DNA from 4 places in the Raoultella sp. genome. Region 1 is predicted to be linked to each of the others. Evidence: predicted binding sites of a transcription regulator. Region 1 holds the regulator's gene; each other region holds the start of a gene.
What was found. The regulator PhoB, encoded in region 1, activates phosphate uptake and scavenging genes when phosphate is short. The targets are predictions, from matches to a motif close to CTGTCATAAAACTGNCNNAT.
Positions count from the first base shown of each region.

Region 2: the regulator PhoB is predicted to act here: its motif matches at 2,532-2,551, upstream of phnC (phosphonate ABC transporter ATP-binding protein).
Region 3: the regulator PhoB is predicted to act here: its motif matches at 2,865-2,884, upstream of ugpB (sn-glycerol-3-phosphate ABC transporter substrate-binding protein UgpB).
Region 4: the regulator PhoB is predicted to act here: its motif matches at 2,702-2,721, upstream of uvrB (excinuclease ABC subunit UvrB).

Region 1 is NZ_JBCNNS010000121.1:3,054-7,958, forward strand. Features, by position in the region: gene sbcC (exonuclease subunit SbcC) at 1-138, opposite strand, end outside; gene sbcD (exonuclease subunit SbcD) at 135-1,337, opposite strand; gene phoB (phosphate response regulator transcription factor PhoB) at 1,547-2,236, shown strand; gene phoR (phosphate regulon sensor histidine kinase PhoR) at 2,258-3,553, shown strand; gene brnQ (branched-chain amino acid transporter carrier protein BrnQ) at 3,969-4,905, shown strand, end outside.
Region 2 is NZ_JBCNNS010000052.1:501-5,405, forward strand. Features, by position in the region: gene phnE (phosphonate ABC transporter, permease protein PhnE) at 1-608, opposite strand, end outside; gene phnD (phosphonate ABC transporter substrate-binding protein) at 676-1,617, opposite strand; gene phnC (phosphonate ABC transporter ATP-binding protein) at 1,641-2,483, opposite strand; gene ACZAHD_RS11320 (amino acid ABC transporter permease) at 2,669-3,361, opposite strand; gene ACZAHD_RS11325 (amino acid ABC transporter permease) at 3,351-4,103, opposite strand; gene ACZAHD_RS11330 (amino acid ABC transporter ATP-binding protein) at 4,100-4,905, opposite strand, start outside.
Region 3 is NZ_JBCNNS010000024.1:8,476-13,380, reverse strand. Features, by position in the region: gene livM (branched chain amino acid ABC transporter permease LivM) at 1-1,235, shown strand, start outside; gene livG (high-affinity branched-chain amino acid ABC transporter ATP-binding protein LivG) at 1,232-1,999, shown strand; gene livF (high-affinity branched-chain amino acid ABC transporter ATP-binding protein LivF) at 2,002-2,715, shown strand; gene ugpB (sn-glycerol-3-phosphate ABC transporter substrate-binding protein UgpB) at 3,002-4,318, shown strand; gene ugpA (sn-glycerol-3-phosphate ABC transporter permease UgpA) at 4,425-4,905, shown strand, end outside.
Region 4 is NZ_JBCNNS010000006.1:30,131-35,035, forward strand. Features, by position in the region: gene pmrB (two-component system sensor histidine kinase PmrB) at 1-186, shown strand, start outside; gene uvrB (excinuclease ABC subunit UvrB) at 415-2,436, opposite strand; gene ACZAHD_RS01800 (ABC transporter ATP-binding protein) at 3,172-3,894, shown strand; gene bioD (dethiobiotin synthase) at 3,836-4,558, opposite strand; gene bioC (malonyl-ACP O-methyltransferase BioC) at 4,551-4,905, opposite strand, start outside.

The sequences.
Region 1 (4,905 bases):
TAGCGTGGTTTTCCCGGCGCCGGTAGGGCCGGTGATGGCAAACAGCCCGTTGCTGGCAAACGGCTCAGCGGTGAAGTCGATTTTCCATTCGCCTTTTAACGAGTTGATATTTTTCAGGCGCAAACTCAGAATTTTCACAGGTGCTCCTCACCATTCAGACTATGCAGCGTTTCGTTGAACAACTGCTTCAGGCGCTGCTGCTGCGCCTCTTCCAGCATTTCCTGCGCCAGACGGCGTTCAAACACTTCCTCGACCTGCAGTTCGCTCAGCGTTTCTCGCCGCTCTCCTGCCAGGATGCGCTCACGTTGGGCACGGCTGCGGCGAACCAGGAGCACTTCCACCGGAAGATCTTCGGTCTGGGCTTGAATTTTGCGCTGAATATCATGGAGATATTCGTCACTGGTGATTTCAATATCCAGCCAGACGACCGGTTCTTGCGGGGCATCTCGCCATTGGTCGAGCTGTTCGCTGATGCTAGAGAAATCGCCTTTCAACACTGCCAGCGGCTGCGTCACCGGCACCGTCAGAGGATGAACCTCGCTCAGATGCCCGTCGGCGAAGGTCACCAGATTGACGCTTTTGCTTTTTCCCGTCTCATCAAAGCTGAGGGCGATGGGCGAGCCGCTGTAGCGAATATGCTCGCTGCCGCCGATCTTCTGCGCCCGGTGAATATGGCCGAGAGCAATATAATCAACGGGGGGGAAATGGCTGGCGGGAAACGCGTCCAGCGTGCCGATGTAAATATCGCGAACCGCATCGCTTTTGCTGGCGCCGACGGTGGTTAAATGGCCGCTGGCGATAATCGGCAGCATCTGGTCGCCGCGCAGTTCGCAGGCTTGCTGGTACTGCTGCTGGTAGTAGTCGCTGATGGCATTGAGTAACTGCTGCTGCTTCTCGCCGCTGGAGTGCCCGGCCTGGCTAGTCACCAGCTCACGCGGACGCAGGAACGGTACCGGGCAAAAAACCGCCCCCGGCGTACCGTCGCGTAGCGGCAGAATAAAGGGCGCATGGCCGGCGCTGGCCACCACTGTGGTTTTCAGAAAAGCCAGAATATCGCGGGATTCATTCAGCGTCGCCACTGAATCGTGGTTGCCCGCCAGTACCACCAACTGGCAACCGGTCTGCTGCAACTGAACCACAAAGCGATTATACAGCTCACGGGCGTAGCTTGGCGGCGATCCGGTATCAAAGATGTCTCCGGCGACAATAATAGCATCGACCTCGTACGTCTGCGCGCTGGTCAGCAGCCAGTCGAGAAAGGCCGAGTGTTCGGCGGCGCGGCTCTTGCTGTAAAAGTTCTGGCCAAGGTGCCAGTCAGAGGTGTGGATGATGCGCATAAGTATTCCCTGGCGAAAAAGCATTAGCGCATTATATACCTGTCATCCCGCAGGTTGCCCCTTTAACACCTGCAGGATCGATTGTTACTCCTTGTCATCATTAAAAATCCGCTATCATATGGCGGTCATTTTCTTCATAAATCTGTCACAAAACTGACGCATAATGGCGCCGCACTCTATACTGATGGCTAAAAAATACAGGGTAAATAATGGCGAGAAGAATTCTGGTCGTTGAAGATGAAGCTCCAATCCGCGAAATGGTCTGCTTTGTTCTGGAGCAAAACGGCTTTCAGCCCGTCGAGGCGGAAGATTATGACAGTGCGGTGAATCAACTCAATGAACCCTGGCCTGATTTGATTCTCCTCGACTGGATGCTGCCGGGCGGATCGGGTCTACAGTTTATCAAGCTGCTTAAGCGTGAGGCGATGACCCGCGATATTCCGGTGGTCATGCTCACCGCTCGTGGCGAAGAAGAGGATCGCGTGCGAGGCCTGGAAACCGGTGCCGATGATTACATCACCAAGCCTTTTTCACCGAAAGAGCTGGTGGCGCGTATCAAAGCGGTGATGCGCCGTATTTCGCCGATGGCAGTGGAAGAAGTGATTGAAATGCAAGGGCTCAGCCTGGACCCTTCCTCTCACCGCGTGATGACCGGTGAAAGTCCGCTGGATATGGGGCCGACGGAGTTTAAATTATTACACTTCTTTATGACTCACCCGGAACGCGTCTACAGCCGCGAACAGCTGCTGAATCACGTCTGGGGGACGAACGTGTATGTAGAAGACAGAACGGTAGATGTGCATATTCGCCGTCTGCGCAAAGCGCTGGAACATAGCGGCCATGACCGGATGGTACAAACGGTCCGCGGCACGGGATATCGTTTCTCCGCCCGTTTCTGAATCTCGACAGGAGTGTGAACCGTGCTGGAACGGCTGTCATGGAAAACGCTGGCGCTTGAGCTTTTCTTATGTTGTATCCCGGCCCTGATTCTCGGGGCGGTGGTGGGGTATCTGCCGTGGTTTTTGCTGGCGGCAGTCACCGGACTTCTCATCTGGCATTTCTGGAATTTATTACGTCTGTCATGGTGGCTATGGGTCGATCGTAGCATGACGCCCCCGCCGGGACGAGGCAGTTGGGAACCGCTACTCTACGGCCTTCACCAGATGCAGATGCGCAATAAAAAGCGCCGACGCGAGCTGGGCAGTCTGATCAAACGCTTTCGTAGCGGGGCTGAATCTTTACCCGATGCGGTGGTGCTGACGACGGAGGAGGGGGCGATCTTCTGGTGTAATGGCCTGGCTCAGCAGATCCTGAATCTGCGCTGGCCGGACGACAGCGGACAAAATATTCTCAACCTCCTGCGCTACCCTGAATTTGCCAACTACCTCAAAAACAGGAATTTCTCAAAACCGCTCAATCTGGTCCTCAATACTGCTCGTCACCTGGAGATCCGCATGATGCCCTACAGCGATAAACAGTGGCTGATGGTGGCGCGCGATGTGACGCAGATGCACCAGCTGGAAGGCGCGCGGCGCAACTTTTTTGCCAACGTCAGCCATGAGCTTCGCACGCCGTTAACGGTGCTGCAGGGCTATCTGGAGATGATGCAGGAGCAGGTACTGGAAGGGGGGACGCGCGAAAAAGCGCTGCATACGATGCGCGAGCAAACCCAGCGCATGGAGGGGTTAGTCAAACAGCTGCTGACGCTGTCGCGGATTGAAGCGGCGCCAACGCTGGTCATGAATGACAAAATCGATGTGCCGATGATGCTGCGGGTGGTGGAGCGAGAAGCCCAGACGCTCAGCCAGCAGCAACAGACGATCCACTTCCACGTCGATGAGACGCTGCTGGTACTGGGCAACGAAGAGCAGTTGCGCAGCGCGATGTCCAATCTGGTGTATAACGCGATTAACCATACGCCAGCGGGAACGGAGATTACCGTCAACTGGCAGCGGGTGCCGCATGGCGCATTGTTCAGCGTCGAGGATAATGGTCCGGGGATTGCGCCTGAACACATTCCGCGTCTGACCGAGCGATTTTATCGCGTGGATAAAGCGCGTTCGCGGCAAACCGGCGGCAGTGGCCTTGGACTGGCGATCGTGAAACATGCGGTTAATCATCACGACAGTCGCCTGGACATTGAGAGTACGGTAGGCAAAGGGACGCGGTTTAGCTTCTTACTCCCGGAACGTTTAATTGCCAAAAAAAGCGCCTGAACGCGCCATTGTCAACCTGACTTGCCAATGACCAGCTTCGGCTGGTCATTTTCGTTTGCAGCCACTTTTTAGCCACGTAATTAATGAACGCATGATGCTTTTTTGTTCGCATGATTAGCCGGATGTTTTCCATTGATATGGTAAATAATTCCGCTAGATAAAATAGACTTAGCATAATCATCTGCTTTTACGATCCCGCCTTGCATTAAAACGTTATAAGCGTTTAAATTGCCCCCCATGCAGTCGCAGACAGACTGTTTTTGCGTGGAAATTCAAAAAACAATTCTTTCCCACGCGTATTCGGGAGCATATCCCGCTGATTTTTCCGGCAACCACCGCTGTATTCTTCCTCAAGGGAAGGCACGGTTTTTTTCCGTTTGTTAACAACACCACATCCACAGGCAGTAATGAATTTATGACCCATCAGTTAAAATCTCGCGACATTATCGCGTTGGGCTTTATGACCTTCGCGTTGTTCGTTGGCGCAGGCAACATTATCTTCCCTCCGATGGTGGGGTTACAGGCTGGTGAACACGTCTGGACCGCCGCCATTGGCTTTCTGATTACCGCCGTGGGTTTACCGGTGCTAACGGTTGTGGCGCTGGCGAAAGTCGGCGGCGGCGTGGAAAGCTTGAGTACGCCGATCGGCAAAGTTGCCGGTATCCTGCTGGCCGTGGTCTGCTACCTGGCCGTTGGCCCGCTCTTTGCCACGCCGCGTACCGCAACGGTCTCTTTTGAAGTCGGGATTGCCCCGCTGACCGGCGACGGCGCGATGCCGCTGATGATTTACAGCGTGATCTACTTCGCGCTGGTGATCCTCGTCTCGCTCTATCCGGGCAAACTGCTGGACACCGTGGGCAATTTCCTTGCTCCGTTGAAAATTATCGCCCTGATCATTTTGTCCGTGGCGGCAATGATCTGGCCGGCTGGCCCAATCAGCAATGCGCTGGAAGCTTACCGCACCGCGCCGTTCTCTAACGGTTTCGTCAACGGCTATCTGACCATGGATACGCTGGGTGCCATGGTATTCGGTATCGTCATTGTTAACGCCGCGCGTTCCCGCGGCGTAAGTGAAGCGCGCCTGCTGACTCGCTACACCGTCTGGGCCGGGCTGATGGCCGGCGTGGGGCTGACGCTGCTGTATCTGGCGCTGTTCCGCCTCGGGTCTGATAGCGCAACGCTGGTGGATCAATCCGCCAACGGCGCGGCGATTCTGCATGCCTATGTCCAGCACACCTTCGGGGGCGCGGGGAGCTTTATGCTGGCGGCGCTGATTTTCATCGCCTGTCTGGTGACCGCGGTGGGCCTGACCTGCGCTTGCGCAGAGTTCTTCGCGCAGTACCTGCCGTTAT
Region 2 (4,905 bases), on a different contig from region 1:
AGCGGTGAAGCTCCGCAGGCCATCAGGCCGCGTACCGGTTTGTCCTGTGCGCTTTCCACCGCTTCGTAAAACAGCTTGGTCAGGCTACCAATGGTGTGCAGCATCAGGGCCAGAAAGCCAGGGATGGCGCCGATGCCGAAGGCCATCACGAAAATCACCGCCCACGCCAGCTCCGGCATGGTGCGTAAAAACGCCACCAGAACGCGGATGGCAAAACGCAGCGGCGGAGGTGACCAGGCGTTATTGGCGGCGAGGAATGCCAGCAGAGTCGCAATGACCACCGCAATCAGCGTGGAAGCCAGCGCCAGCTGTAATGTTTCCCAGATCAGCGGTAGCTGAATCGGCAGACGATAGCCCCAGTAGGCCAGCGAGCCTTTGGTGTGGACATCGGCGAACAGCGCACTGACATGGAGTGTCGGCACTGTCTCAAACATGTAATCGAGAAAATTTGGCAGAGAGTGCCAGATAGTGAAGAGATTAAATTCAGCGGCGCTGCCGGCGGCGAAATAAAGCACCAGCAGGAGCAGAGACCAGCTAAAGGTATCGCGCTTTTGCCGTGCCCGTACCTGCTGGTAATAACGTTCAAATTCGGTGTTCGATATATTCATACGTCGCTGGGTCTTCAGGATGCCGCCGCCTCACGCGGATCTTCGCGGAGGCGGCGTTGGGGCGGGATTAACGGGCGCTGACCAGCTCGCGTTTCATATCGATAATCTGCTGGAAGTCGGCCACGCTGCCCGGACCGATATGCTGAGTACCGCCCATCGCTTTCACAAAGCAGGCGTGGTCGTCGGTATCCAGCTTTTTGATCGCGGTGATGACTTTGGCTTTAAAGTCTGCCGGCAGCGCGTTGCTGACCAGGATCGGGCCGTTGGGGATCAGCGGCGATTGCCAGATGATGCGGATCTGTTTCATCAGATCCGGGTGATCCATACGAATCAGGCGGTTGAAGGCACCGACGCTGTAGCCGCTGTTGTAGTCGCCGACCATTGAGGTCCAGGTGACCGCCCCCGCGAACTGGCCGTTCAGCACGCCCAGGATGTCCTGTTCGTGGCCGCCGGAGAAGGTCACGCTGGAGAAGAAGTTGTTGTATTTGTTATCCGAAGTGCCGCCGAATTTCTGTTTGAAGGCGTGGTTCGGGATCAAATAGCCGGAAGTGGAGTCCGGGTCAGCGAAGCCGAATGCTTTGCCTTTCAGATCGTCTAACGATTTATACGGGCTGTCCGCTTTGACAATGATCACTGAGTGGTAACCGCGGGACTGATCTTTATCATCCACGGCGATACCAACGATATCGACCGCTTTCGGGTTATTGAGATAAACCGAGGCGTAAGAAGAAGGCGACATACTCAGCACGACATCCACTTTACCGCCCAGCAGACCCTGAATAACGCCAGAATAGTCAGAGGAGTTGCGTAATTTGGTATCGACGTTCAGCTCTTTGTCGAGAAACTGTTTTACACACTGGTTATCACCAATTTGCTGGGTGGCGTTCTGGCCCCCCAGGATCCCCAGGTTTAATTCTTTTGGCTGCTCCGCAGCACTTGCCTGCCATGCCATCATCATTCCCGCAACCGCGGCGGATATACGAACTGCACCAGTGATGTATTGTTTCATTATCTTGTCCGTGTGAGTGGAAATTAATGCCATTGGCTAATTTCATCCCCGTACAGCTGATGCAGAATATCCTGAGTCAGCCGTAAGGGATGGTCGTCAAAAATAATGTTGCCTTTCGCGACGCCAATTACTCGCGTGCAATACTCTTTCACCAGTTCCACCGAGTGCAGGTTCACCATCACGCTGATGCCCTGTTCGCTGATTTCGCGCAGTACGTTCATGATGCGCTGTGTGTTTTTCGGATCGAGAGAGGCAACCGGCTCATCGGCCAGCAAAATACCGGGGTTCTGCATCAGCGCGCGACAAATCGCCACGCGCTGCATCTGCCCGCCGGAGAGGTTTTCAGCCCGCTGCAGGGCATGGGGAAGCATATTCATCCACTCCAGTAGCGAGATGGCGCGCGCGCGGTCGGCGTCAGGGAAGATCTTAAACAGGGATTTCAGCGTTGAGGTCTGGCTCAGCCGGCCCAGCAGCACGTTGGTTAACACGTCAAGACGCGGCACCAGGCAGAAGTCCTGGAAAATCATGCCGCACTCGCTGCGCCAGGCGTTCAGCGCACGGCCTTTTAGCTTCGTCACGTCGTGCGGCATGCCCACTTCCGGGTAGCTGAGGATCTCGCCGCCGGTGGCGCTGTGGGTGCCGTTCAACACATGCAGCAGGGTCGACTTCCCGGCGCCAGAGCGGCCGATAACGCCGACCAACTCGCCGACATGCAGATCGAAACTGACGTTATCGAGTACGGTTTGCTGCGCACTGTAAGACTTATTCAGGTTGCGCACGCTTAAGACTTTCCGCTGCCGGGCAGTATTCGGCTGACCAAAATGCGGATAATCGGTGTCGGTTACCGCGGCAAGAGAACTATTCATAAGAGCGTCCAGATTCGTCATTAAACTGGGCACTATTAATGGCGTTTTATGTGATCGTCATATGACAGTAAGGCGAAAAAACAGTGAACGGTGCGGTTATTGCGCGAGCGATGTCGTGCAAATCCACCGAGGCAAGGGGCCAGATCGGCGGCGCACGAATGTGCCGCCGTGTCTTATCCGCGGGCTTAGTGCCTGTCGGCGTAGCGCCGAATATAACGACGGTTAGCCAGCAGGCTCAGGCCGCAGCACAGCAGGTAATAGACCGCACCGGTGAAGACAAAAATCGCCAGCGGGTAGATTTGTACCCGGTTATTGACCTGACCGGCGACGGTGGTGAGCTCCGGCACGTTGACAATAAACGCCAGCGATGTGTCTTTGAGCAGGTTGATAAAAATCCCAACCAGCGAGGGCTGAATATTACGCAGCGCCTGCGGCAGCAGAATTAAACGCAGCGCTTGCCCGGCAGAAAACCCCTGGGTTCGCGCTGCTTCACATTGCCCGGCGGGCAGCGACTGCAGTCCCGCCAGCACCGAGTGCATCACCGAGGCGGCGGTAAACCACGCCAGCGCCAGGGTGACCGTCAGTGCCCCCGGCAGGTCGCTCCCGGTCAGCATCGGCAGCAGATACCAGAGCCAAAAAATGACGAAAATAAGCGGAATGCCGCGAATCAGCTCCGCCCACAGGAACAGCAGTCGACGCACCAGTCCGCCATAACGCCAGGCGGCGCCTGCCAGCAGAATGCCGAAGGGAAGCGCCAGCGCCGCAGCACCGATTGCCATCATCAGCGTCAATGCAACGCCGCCGGGAATGCCTTCCGCCAGCCGTCCCCACAGCAGGTAATCGAGGTTATCGGCGATGACCGCCAGATTAGCGTTCATGCTGTGCGCTCCTGTGCTGCGTTTTGCCCGGACCAAGACGCGCCAGCGCCATCCCCATAACCACTCCCAACGCCAGATACAACGCCGTACCGACGGCGAAAGCTTCCAGTGCGTGAGCGTTATAGCTTTCGATTTGCCGCACCTGGTAGGTCAGTTCGGCAAAGCCGATGCCGCTGGCCAGCGATGAGAGCTTCATCAGATTCAGATACTGGCCGATAATCGGTTGCCAGGCGTTCGCCAGCCCCTGCGGCAGCAGAATATGACGCAGTTCGCCCCACGGCGTAAAACCCTGTGAAAGGGCGGCTTCCCGCTGACCGTGGCTGACGGCGCGCAGCCCGGAGGCGATCTCTTCTACCAGAAACGCCGAGGTGAATACCCCCAGCCCCCACATTGAGCAGAGAAATTCCGGGGTCAGCCACCAGACGTTCCCTGGCAGAATGGACCAGGCATGGTCGGCATTAATGAAATCCCGCGCCGCCAGCGGCAGCAGGTTCCAGGAGGCGAAATACCAGAACAGCAGCTGTACCAGCAGCGGCGTATTGCGAAACAGCGAGACCCAGCAGGCGACCAGGCCACGTCCGCTGCGGCCGCCGCCTAAGCGCAGCGCCAGCAGCAGCACCGCCAGGACGGTGGCCAGGCCTATCCCGGCGAGGCTGACCCACACGGTGGTCAGAAAGCCGGAGATGATCCATTGCAGCGGCTGCCCGCTCAGTACGCCGTGCCAGTCGAGAACCGGGTTCACTCGAGACTCTCCTGATGCAGCGGATTGAGCACCTTTTGCAGAAAACGACGCGTGCGGGCGTGCTGTGGCCGGGCGAAAAAGTCCGTCGGCGGCGCCACTTCGAGAATATCGCCGCCGTCGATAAACACCACCCGATCGGCAATTTCGCGAGCAAACTGCATCTCATGCGTCACGACCACCATGGTAATACCGCTGTGCGCCAGCGTCTTCATCACCAGCAACACTTCGCCGATCATCTCCGGATCGAGCGCCGAGGTGGGTTCATCGAAGAGAATAATTTGCGGCGACGAGGCGAGGGCGCGGGCAATGGCCACGCGCTGCTGCTGGCCGCCAGAGAGCTGGGCCGGCATCTGGTGGGCTTTATCCTCCAGTCCGACCTGTTGTAGCAGCGCCAGTGCGCGTTCGCGCGCGGCGGTTTTCCCCCAGCCGTGCACGCGCTCCAGCGCCAGGGTGATATTTTCCTGCGCCGTCAGATGAGCGTAGAGGTTGAACTGTTGGAAAACGAAGCCCACTCGGCTGCGTAACTGACGCAGCGCGCTGTCCGTAAGATGGCGAGTGGGTTTGCCGTCGATCAGAATCTCGCCTCCACTGAGGGATTCGAGCTGATTGATCAGCCGGATCAGCGTTGATTTCCCCGATCCTGACGGCCCAAGGATCGCGACCACTTCCCCCGGTTCTACCTGCAGATTGATACCGTTGAGCACCTGATGGTCGCCGTAGCGTTTTGCTGCCTGGCGAAATTCAATACTGGCGCGCTGCAAATGTGAAAAATCCGCGGACGAAGCCGCGGAGCGTGAAAACA
Region 3 (4,905 bases), on a different contig from region 1:
TGTTCTTTATCCTGGCTGGCGTGTTTATGGGTGTGCAACTGGAGCTGGACGGCACCAAACTGGTTGTGGATACCGCAGCCGATATCCGCTGGCAGTGGATATTCATCGGCACCGCGGTGGTCTTCTTCTTCCAACTGATGCGTCCGTTGTTCCAGAAAAGCCTGAAAAACGTCTCTGGGCCGAAGTTTATTATGCCGGCTATCGACGGTTCGACGGTCAAGCAGAAGTTGTTCCTGATTGCGCTGCTGGTGATTGCCGTGGCGTGGCCGTTTATGGTTTCACGCGGCACGGTGGATATCGCCACGCTGACCATGATTTACATCATCCTCGGTCTGGGGCTGAACGTCGTCGTGGGGCTCTCCGGCCTGCTGGTGCTGGGCTATGGCGGCTTCTACGCCATCGGCGCCTACACCTTTGCGCTGCTGAACCACTATTATGGTCTTGGCTTCTGGACCTGTCTGCCGCTGGCCGGGTTGGTGTCCGCAGCCGCGGGCTTCCTTCTGGGGTTCCCGGTGCTGCGTCTGCGCGGCGACTATCTGGCCATCGTCACGCTTGGTTTCGGCGAAATCGTCCGTATTTTGCTGCTGAATAACACTGAAATCACCGGCGGCCCCAACGGTATCAGCCAGATTCCTAAACCGACGCTGTTTGGCCTTGAGTTTAGCCGTAGCGCCCGTGAAGGCGGCTGGGATACGTTCAGTAACTTCTTTGGCCTGAAGTACGATCCGGGCGATAGGGTTATTTTCCTCTACCTGGTAGCGCTGCTGCTGGTCGTGCTATCGCTGTTTGTGATTAACCGCCTGCTGCGTATGCCGCTGGGTCGTGCATGGGAAGCGTTGCGTGAAGACGAAATCGCCTGCCGTTCGCTAGGTCTTAGCCCGACGCGCATCAAGCTGACTGCCTTTACCATCAGTGCCGCGTTTGCTGGTTTTGCCGGTACGCTTTTCGCCGCGCGCCAGGGCTTTGTCAGCCCGGAGTCCTTCACCTTTGCCGAGTCGGCTTTCGTGCTGGCGATTGTGGTTCTGGGCGGGATGGGATCGCAGTTTGCGGTAATTCTCGCCGCGGTGCTGCTGGTGGTATCGCGTGAGCTGATGCGTGATTTCAATGAATACAGCATGCTGATGCTGGGTGGATTGATGGTACTGATGATGATCTGGCGTCCGCAGGGTCTGCTGCCGATGACGCGTCCGCAGCTGAAGCTGAAAAAAGGTCAGGCGAAAGGAGAGCAGGCATGAGTCAGCCATTATTATCCGTCAGCGGCCTGATGATGCGCTTTGGCGGCCTGCTGGCGGTCAACAACGTGTCGCTGGAGCTGCGCCCGCAGGAGATCGTGTCGCTGATTGGCCCTAACGGCGCCGGGAAAACGACGGTCTTCAACTGCCTGACCGGTTTTTACAAGCCGACCGGCGGGACCATAAAACTGCGCGACCAGCATCTGGAAGGGCTGCCGGGTCAGCAGATCGCCCAGATGGGCGTTGTCCGGACGTTCCAGCATGTGCGTCTGTTCCGTGAAATGACGGTGATTGAAAATCTGCTGGTGGCGCAACATAAACAGCTGAAAACCGGTGTCTTCTCCGGGTTGCTGAAAACCCCGTCATTCCGCCGTGCGCAGAGCGAGGCGCTGGATCGCGCCGCGACCTGGCTTGAACGCATCGGTCTGCTGGAACATGCGAACCGTCAGGCGAGCAACCTGGCCTATGGCGACCAGCGGCGTCTGGAGATTGCTCGCTGCATGGTCACCCAGCCGGAAATCCTGATGCTGGATGAACCCGCTGCGGGTCTGAACCCGAAAGAGACCAAAGAGCTGGACGAGCTGATCGCCGAGCTGCGCAGTCATCACAACACCACCATCCTGCTGATCGAGCACGATATGAAGCTGGTGATGGGTATTTCCGATCGTATTTATGTGGTAAATCAGGGCACGCCGTTGGCTAACGGTACGCCGGAAGAGATCCGCAATAACCCGGACGTGATCCGCGCATACCTTGGTGAGGCATAAGTATGGAAAAAGTGATGTTATCTTTTGACAACGTAAGCGCCCACTACGGCAAGATTCAGGCGCTGCATAATGTCAGTCTGCATATCAATCAGGGAGAAATTGTGACCCTGATTGGTGCGAACGGTGCGGGGAAAACCACGTTGCTGGGTACTCTGTGCGGCGATCCGCGGGCTTCCAGCGGGAAAGTCGTCTTCGATGGTAAAGATATCACCGACTGGCAGACCGCAAAAATCATGCGTGAAGCGGTGGCGATTGTTCCGGAAGGGCGGCGGGTCTTTTCGCGGATGACGGTTGAAGAGAATCTGGCGATGGGCGGCTTTTTTGCCGATCGAGACCAGTTCCAGACTCGCATTAAGTGGGTCTACGAACTGTTCCCGCGCCTGCTTGAGCGCCGTATTCAGCGTGCGGGCACCATGTCCGGCGGTGAGCAGCAGATGCTGGCGATTGGTCGGGCGCTGATGAGCCAGCCGCGTCTGCTGTTGCTTGATGAGCCCTCTCTGGGACTGGCGCCGATCATCATCCAGCAGATTTTCGACACCATTGAACAGCTGCGTGAGCAGGGGATGACTATCTTCCTTGTCGAGCAGAACGCCAACCAGGCGCTGAAGCTGGCTGACCGCGGCTATGTGCTGGAAAACGGTCACGTCGTGTTGGAAGACACCGGCGATGCGCTGTTGGCTAACGAGGCGGTGCGTAACGCCTATCTGGGCGGGTAATTCATTATTTCTTCCCGGCGGCATTGTGCCTGGCCGGGTGACAAACTACATTCATCACCCGGGCGAGGCGACTGTGCCGACCCCGGGACCCGTTCCGCTCCTTATACGGGTCTCAGTTCCCTCTTTCCTGTCTCCAATCCTTCATTGTCCTGCCATCTCTCTGACGCGTTTTCATCTTTTTTTTGTAATAAAAAAGTTATTTTTCTGTCATTCGAGCATGTCATGTTACCCCCGCGAACATAAAACGCGTGAAATCGCGCATCTGGGACAACAAGAGAGATAACCGATGATATCGTTACGACATACGGCCTTAGGACTGGCGCTCAGCCTGGCATGTGCCGGTCAGGCGCTGGCAGTGACCAATATTCCGTTCTGGCATTCAATGGAAGGGGAGTTGGGTAAAGAAGTTGATTCTCTGGCGCAACGTTTCAACGCGGCCAATCCGGATTATAAAATTACGCCGGTCTACAAGGGTAACTATGAACAGAGCCTGAGTGCCGGCATTGCGGCATTCCGTACCGGTAATGCGCCGGCGATCCTGCAGGTTTATGAAGTGGGTACCGCGACAATGATGGCTTCCAAAGCCATTAAGCCGGTGTATCAGGTGTTCACCGAGGCGGGTATCAAGTTTGATGAGTCGCAGTTCGTCCCGACCGTTTCCGGCTACTACACCGACGCCAAAAGTGGCCATCTGCTCTCCCAGCCATTTAACAGTTCCACGCCGGTGCTGTACTACAACAAAGATGCCTTCAAAAAAGCCGGTTTAGACCCGGAGCAGCCGCCGAAAACATGGCAGCAGCTGGCAGCCTATACCGATAAGCTGAAAGCCGCCGGGATGAAATGCGGTTACGCCAGCGGCTGGCAGGGCTGGATTCAGATTGAAAACTTCAGCGCCTGGCATGGTCTGCCGGTGGCAACCAAAAACAACGGCTTCGACGGTACCGATGCGGTTCTGGAGTTCAACAAGCCGGAGCAGGTCAAGCATATCGATATGCTGGAAGCGATGAACAAGAAGGGCGACTTCAGCTACTTCGGGCGTAAAGATGAGTCTACGGAGAAGTTCTATAATGGGGACTGCGCGATAACCACCGCCTCTTCCGGCTCGCTGGCCGATATTCGCCAGTACGCGAAGTTCAACTATGGCGTGGGGATGATGCCGTACGATGCTGACGTGAAGGGCGCGCCGCAGAACGCGATTATCGGCGGGGCCAGCCTGTGGGTCATGCAGGGTAAAGATAAAGAGACTTACAACGGGGTAGCGAAGTTCCTGGAATTCCTCGCTAAACCGGAAATCGCCGCAGAATGGCATCAGAAAACCGGCTACCTGCCGATCACCACCGCCGCTTATGACCTGACCCGTCAGCAGGGGTTCTACGAGAAGAATCCAGGCGCGGATATCGCCACTCGTCAGATGTTGAACAAGCCGCCGTTGCCATTCACCAAAGGCCTGCGTCTGGGCAATATGCCGCAGATCCGCACCATTGTGGATGAGGAACTGGAAAGCGTGTGGACCGGGAAGAAGACGCCAAAGCAGGCGCTGGATTCAGCGGTTGAACGGGGTAACCAGCTGCTGCGTCGCTTCGAGCAATCAACTAAATCGTAATCGTTGAAATGCCCGGTGGAGATTCGTTCACCGGGTCGGCGACGTGCCATATGTAGGCCGGGTAAGCGAAGCCGCCATCCGGCGATTTCTGGAAAAGAGTCCATTTATGTCATCATCTCGTCCGGTATTCCGCTCGCGCTGGCTGCCTTATGTGCTGGTTGCGCCGCAGCTGATTATCACGATTATTTTCTTTATCTGGCCCGCGGGCGAAGCGCTATGGTATTCGCTACAACGCGTTGATCCTTTTGGGCTTTCCAGCCAGTTCGTGGGTCTGGACAACTTCGTGACCCTGTTCCACGACCCGTACTATCTGGACTCATTCTGGACCACTATCAAGTTCAGTAGCATGGTGACCTTCAGCGGGCTGATTATTTCTCTGTTTTTCGCTGCGCTGGTGGATTATGTCGTGCGCGGCAGCCGCGTTTATCAAACCCTGATGCTGTTGCCCTATGCCGTTGCGCCAGCGGTGGCGGCGGTATTATGGATTTTCCTCTTTAACCCCGGCCGCGGGCTGATAACCCATTTCCTCGGCGAGATGGGCTATGACTGGAATCATGCGCAGAACAGCGGCCAGGCGATGTTCCTGG
Region 4 (4,905 bases), on a different contig from region 1:
GAAGCGAAAATTGGCGAACTGAGTAAAGCGTTTGTCCGCATGGACAGCCGCTACGGGGGCATTGGCCTAGGACTAAGCATTGTGACGCGCATCGTTCAGTTGCACGATGCCCAGTTCTTCTTACATAACCGGCAGCCGGGCCCCGGCGTTCGGGGCTGGATTCTGTTTCCTAAGCCTTCGCGTTAGAAAGTCAGCACCCACTGACGGACAAAAGCGACAACCACAACAAAAGCGCAGGCAATGGTCAGAGACTCACGGAAGGTTAATTTTTGCATGACACTATCCTCATCAGAATGAAGATAGTGTCGCCTGGCAAGATTAAGCAGACATTAAGCCAGCCGGAAAGCGCTAACAAAAAATCGGCGTCCCGTCACACTGCGGGCTCTGTGCGGCGGCGCATCGCGTCCTGCGGGCTCAGGATGCTGCGATAAACAGCTCGCGGAGCTGATGCAGCTGGTCACGAATTTGCGCGGCCTCTTCGAACTCCAGATTCTGCGCATGTTGCATCATCTGCCCTTCCAGCTCGTGAATTCTCTGCTGCAGCGCTTTTGGCGTCAGCGCCACGTCAGGCGTATCCGCCTCAACCGGCGAGCGTGATTTTCCGCGGCCCTTGGCTTTCGTCTTCGCCAGATTGCTGCCCAGTTGCAGAATATCGACCACTTTTTTATTCAGTCCCTGCGGGGTGATGCCGTGCTCTTCATTATAGCGCTGCTGTTTCTCACGGCGACGCTCGGTCTCGCTGATGGCTTTCGCCATTGAAGCGGTAATCTTATCGCCGTATAGAATCGCTTTACCGTTGATGTTACGCGCGGCGCGGCCAATGGTCTGAATCAGCGAACGTTCCGAACGCAGGAAGCCCTCTTTATCGGCGTCGAGAATCGCCACCAGCGATACTTCCGGCATATCCAGCCCTTCACGCAGCAGGTTGATGCCGACCAGGACATCGAACTCGCCCAGCCGCAGGTCGCGGATAATTTCCATGCGCTCCACGGTATCGATATCGGAGTGCAGGTAGCGTACGCGCTCGCCGTGCTCTTCAAGATACTCCGTTAAATCCTCCGCCATCCGTTTGGTCAAGGTGGTGACCAGCACGCGCTCGTTGATGGCGACGCGGATGCGAATTTCCGACAGCAGGTCATCAACCTGAGTCGCCACCGGACGCACTTCAATAAGCGGGTCAAGCAGCCCGGTCGGGCGAACCACCTGATCGACCACCTCATCGCCGGATTTATCCAGCTCATAAGGACCCGGCGTCGCCGAGACATAAATGGTCTGCGGCGCCAGCGCCTCAAACTCTTCGAACTTCAGCGGGCGGTTATCCAGCGCCGACGGCAGACGGAAACCATACTCCACCAATGTCTCTTTACGCGCCCGATCGCCGCGGTACATGCCACCGATTTGCGGAATAGTGACGTGGGATTCATCAATCACCAGCAAACCGTCTGCCGGCAGGTAATCAAACAGCGTCGGCGGCGGTTCGCCCGGTCCGCGACCGGAAAGATAGCGCGAGTAGTTTTCGATGCCCGAGCAGTAGCCCAGCTCGTTCATCATTTCGAGGTCAAACTGCGTCCGCTGGGACAGTCGCTGCTCTTCGAGCAACTTGTTGTTGCTCAGCAGCGCCTTCCGCCTGTCGGCCAGCTCGACTTTAATCTCCTCCATCGCCTGAACGATACGCTCGCGTGGCGTCACGTAGTGCGTTTTCGGGTAGATGGTATAGCGCGGAATCGTCGATTCAACCTGACCGGTCAGCGGGTCGAACAGCGACAGCCGCTCAACCTCTTCATCGAACAGCTCAATACGCAGCGCAATATCGTCGGATTCCGCCGGGAAGACATCGATCACTTCACCGCGCACACGGAAGGTACCGCGCTGGAAGGCCTGATCGTTACGGGTATATTGCAGCTCCGCCAGACGGCGCAAAATCGCCCGCTGGTCGATCAGCATGCCGGTGGTCAGGTGCAGCATCATCTTCAGGTAGAGATCCGGGTCGCCCAGACCGTAGATAGCCGATACCGAGGCCACCACCACCACATCGCGCCGCTCAAGCAGGGCTTTAGTCGCCGACAGACGCATCTGCTCGATATGCTCGTTCACAGACGCGTCTTTTTCGATGAAGGTGTCCGAGCTCGGCACATAGGCTTCAGGCTGATAGTAATCGTAGTAGGAGACAAAATACTCCACCGCATTGTCCGGGAAAAACTCTTTCATTTCGCCGTACAGCTGCGCCGCCAGGGTCTTATTCGGCGCCAGCACCATCGTCGGACGCTGCAGATCGGCGATAATGTTCGCAATGGTGAACGTCTTGCCCGACCCGGTCACCCCCAGCAGCGTTTGGTGTGCCAGACCATCTTCCAGCCCTTCTTCCAGGCGTCGGATAGCTTCCGGCTGGTCGCCAGAAGGACGGAATGCGGAATGCAACGTGAACGTTTTACTCATATGTCTGGCCCTGAAGAAGGATGAAGCGCCTGGTGGTATGCGCAGGTGTTTAATTCTACCCTTCACGCTCACTTTTGCCAACAAACAATACTGGATATAAAAACAGTACCCTGTTACTGTTTGTTCCTGAAATCGCCTGCACGCGCATCGTTTTGGGGTAAAAACAGACCATCCCGCAGAATAATTCGCCAGACAGTAGGGTTATCCCCAAAAAAAAATGTCATTTAACATTTGTCAAGCAAGGCGGTGAATCTTTTGTGGCAGCAGGTGACACTTTCCTTACAGCCATTGCTTTTATTCAACTAATTGATATTTAATGATATTAAACAAAAGATGGGTTTCGCGCCAATTCAGCCGCAGGCCGCGTAATCTCTAGCTTACCGCAAGTTCTCTAACTCTAATACACAAGGTTATCCACAGGAATAGTGGATAACTGTCTGCAGGCCATGGCTTCTGCCACCCCGCAGAAATCGACCACCGGTGAAAATCGAGCGTCTAAAAAAAATTATCGAATTATTTTTGATATTTGTCAGCTAAAGGTGCCTGCCTTTTTGTTGCTTTCTGCACCATTTTTCATAGGCGTAAGCACCGGGAGAGTGCAACCGTCTTGCTGATCCGCTTTCGCCCCCCCTGCAACACCTGCGCGTACGGGAAAAAACCGAAACATCTTTTTCCTGGCAAGAGATTTGCAGAATCTTCATATCGCCCGCAATCCCCAAAAAGGAGAAAACGTCTATGTTGAGCCTACGCGCAGTCAATCAATACTACGGAAATCAGCACACGCTATGGAATGTCGACCTTGAACTTCAACCGGGAGAGTGCACCTGCGTGATGGGACTCCAGGGGATGGGGAAAACCACCCTGGTGAACTGCATTACCGGACATCTCCCGGTCGCCAGCGGCAGTATGACCTGGCATGAGGCCGGTTCGCCGCCATGTGATATCACGCCGCTTTCCGCCCATTCCCGTTCGATTATTGGCATCAGCTATGTCCCGCAGGACAGGCGGATCTTTTCTCAACTGAGCGTGGAGGAAAATCTGCATATTGCGCTGGCCGCCGGCGGGAATCCGGGCATCGCCGTAAAAGGGGAGATTTACGACTTTTTCCCGGATCTCTACGCACAACGTCAGCATAAAGGCGCCATGTTGTCGGAAGAGGACCAGTATCAGCTGGCGCTGGCGAGTGCGCTGGTTGTCCAGCCGCGGCTGCTGATTCTTGATGAGCCGTCGCGCGGCAGCGGACAGCACTTCCTGCATAAGCTTGGCGACCTGCTGGTGCGACTGAACCGCGACATCGGTTTAACGGTGCTGCTTGCGGAACAGCACCTGCCGTTTATTCGCCGGGTGGCGGACCGTTTTTTTCTGCTGCATCGCGGGCGCAACGTGGCGCAAGGCCGCGTTATCCAGCTGGATGAACCGCTGCTGGCACAGTGGATGACGCCCGATCCAGCGCGCTGAGGTCCAGATACTGGCCGAGATCCTCGCGCTGAGACGCGTCCGCCAGCCACGGGATCTCGCCCAGCAACGGCGCTGCAAGCCGATCGTTGAGGGTCGCCAGATATTCTGCATGGCGTTTACCCGGCGGCTGGATATCGTTTGCAATCCAGCCCACCAGCGGCAGACCGGCCTGACGTACCGCCAGGGCCGTCAGCAGCGCGTGGTTGATGCAGCCCAGTTTAATACCGACCACCAAAATGACAGGCAGCTGTTCGTCGCGTACCCAATCGGCAAAACTCAGCGTTGCGGATAGCGGCGTAAACCAGCCCCCCGCCCCCTCAACCAGCACCCATTCCGCCAGCGTCTCCAGTTCATGCAGCCCGGCAGAGAGCGCATCGCCGGTAATCGGCCGCCCTTCCTCCGCGCTCACAATATGCGGTGAAGTCGGTTCGGCGAAGGTAAAGGGGTTGACCTGCGCATAGCTCAGCGCCACACCGCTATTGCGCTGGAGCGCCAGCGCATCATCGTTACGCAGTCCGTGCGCCGTCAACTCACTCCCGGAAGCCACCGGTTTATAGCCCGCGCTCTTCAGGCCCGACAGCCTTGCCGCCTGCAACAAGGCGCAGCTAGTGACAGTCTTACCGACTTCAGTGTCGGTTCCGGTAACGAAAAAACGTTTAGTCACGCTCAATGACTCCTGTAAAAAGATGGTACGTCAGCGGGTACTGGCCCTGCTGTTTTGGCCAGGCAAGCTGCAGCTGACGCAGTTTTCCCCGGCTCAACGGCGCCGCGCTGCGCCCCTGATGCAAATGCGTTGCCCCAATCCCTTTGAGCGAGCGCATCGCGCTCAGGGCATCGGCAAACGGCAGACTGACAGCGTGAACCGCGCCAACGGCTCGCCGCCCGGCCAGCGCCTCGCGCACCACCTGCTCGCTGAGAAAACGGTTGGCATGGGGATGCGCATCGATGGCGCGCCAGGCCTGATTCAGCTCGGGAAGCGAGTCGGCCAGCAAGGTGGTGAACGCCACCTGA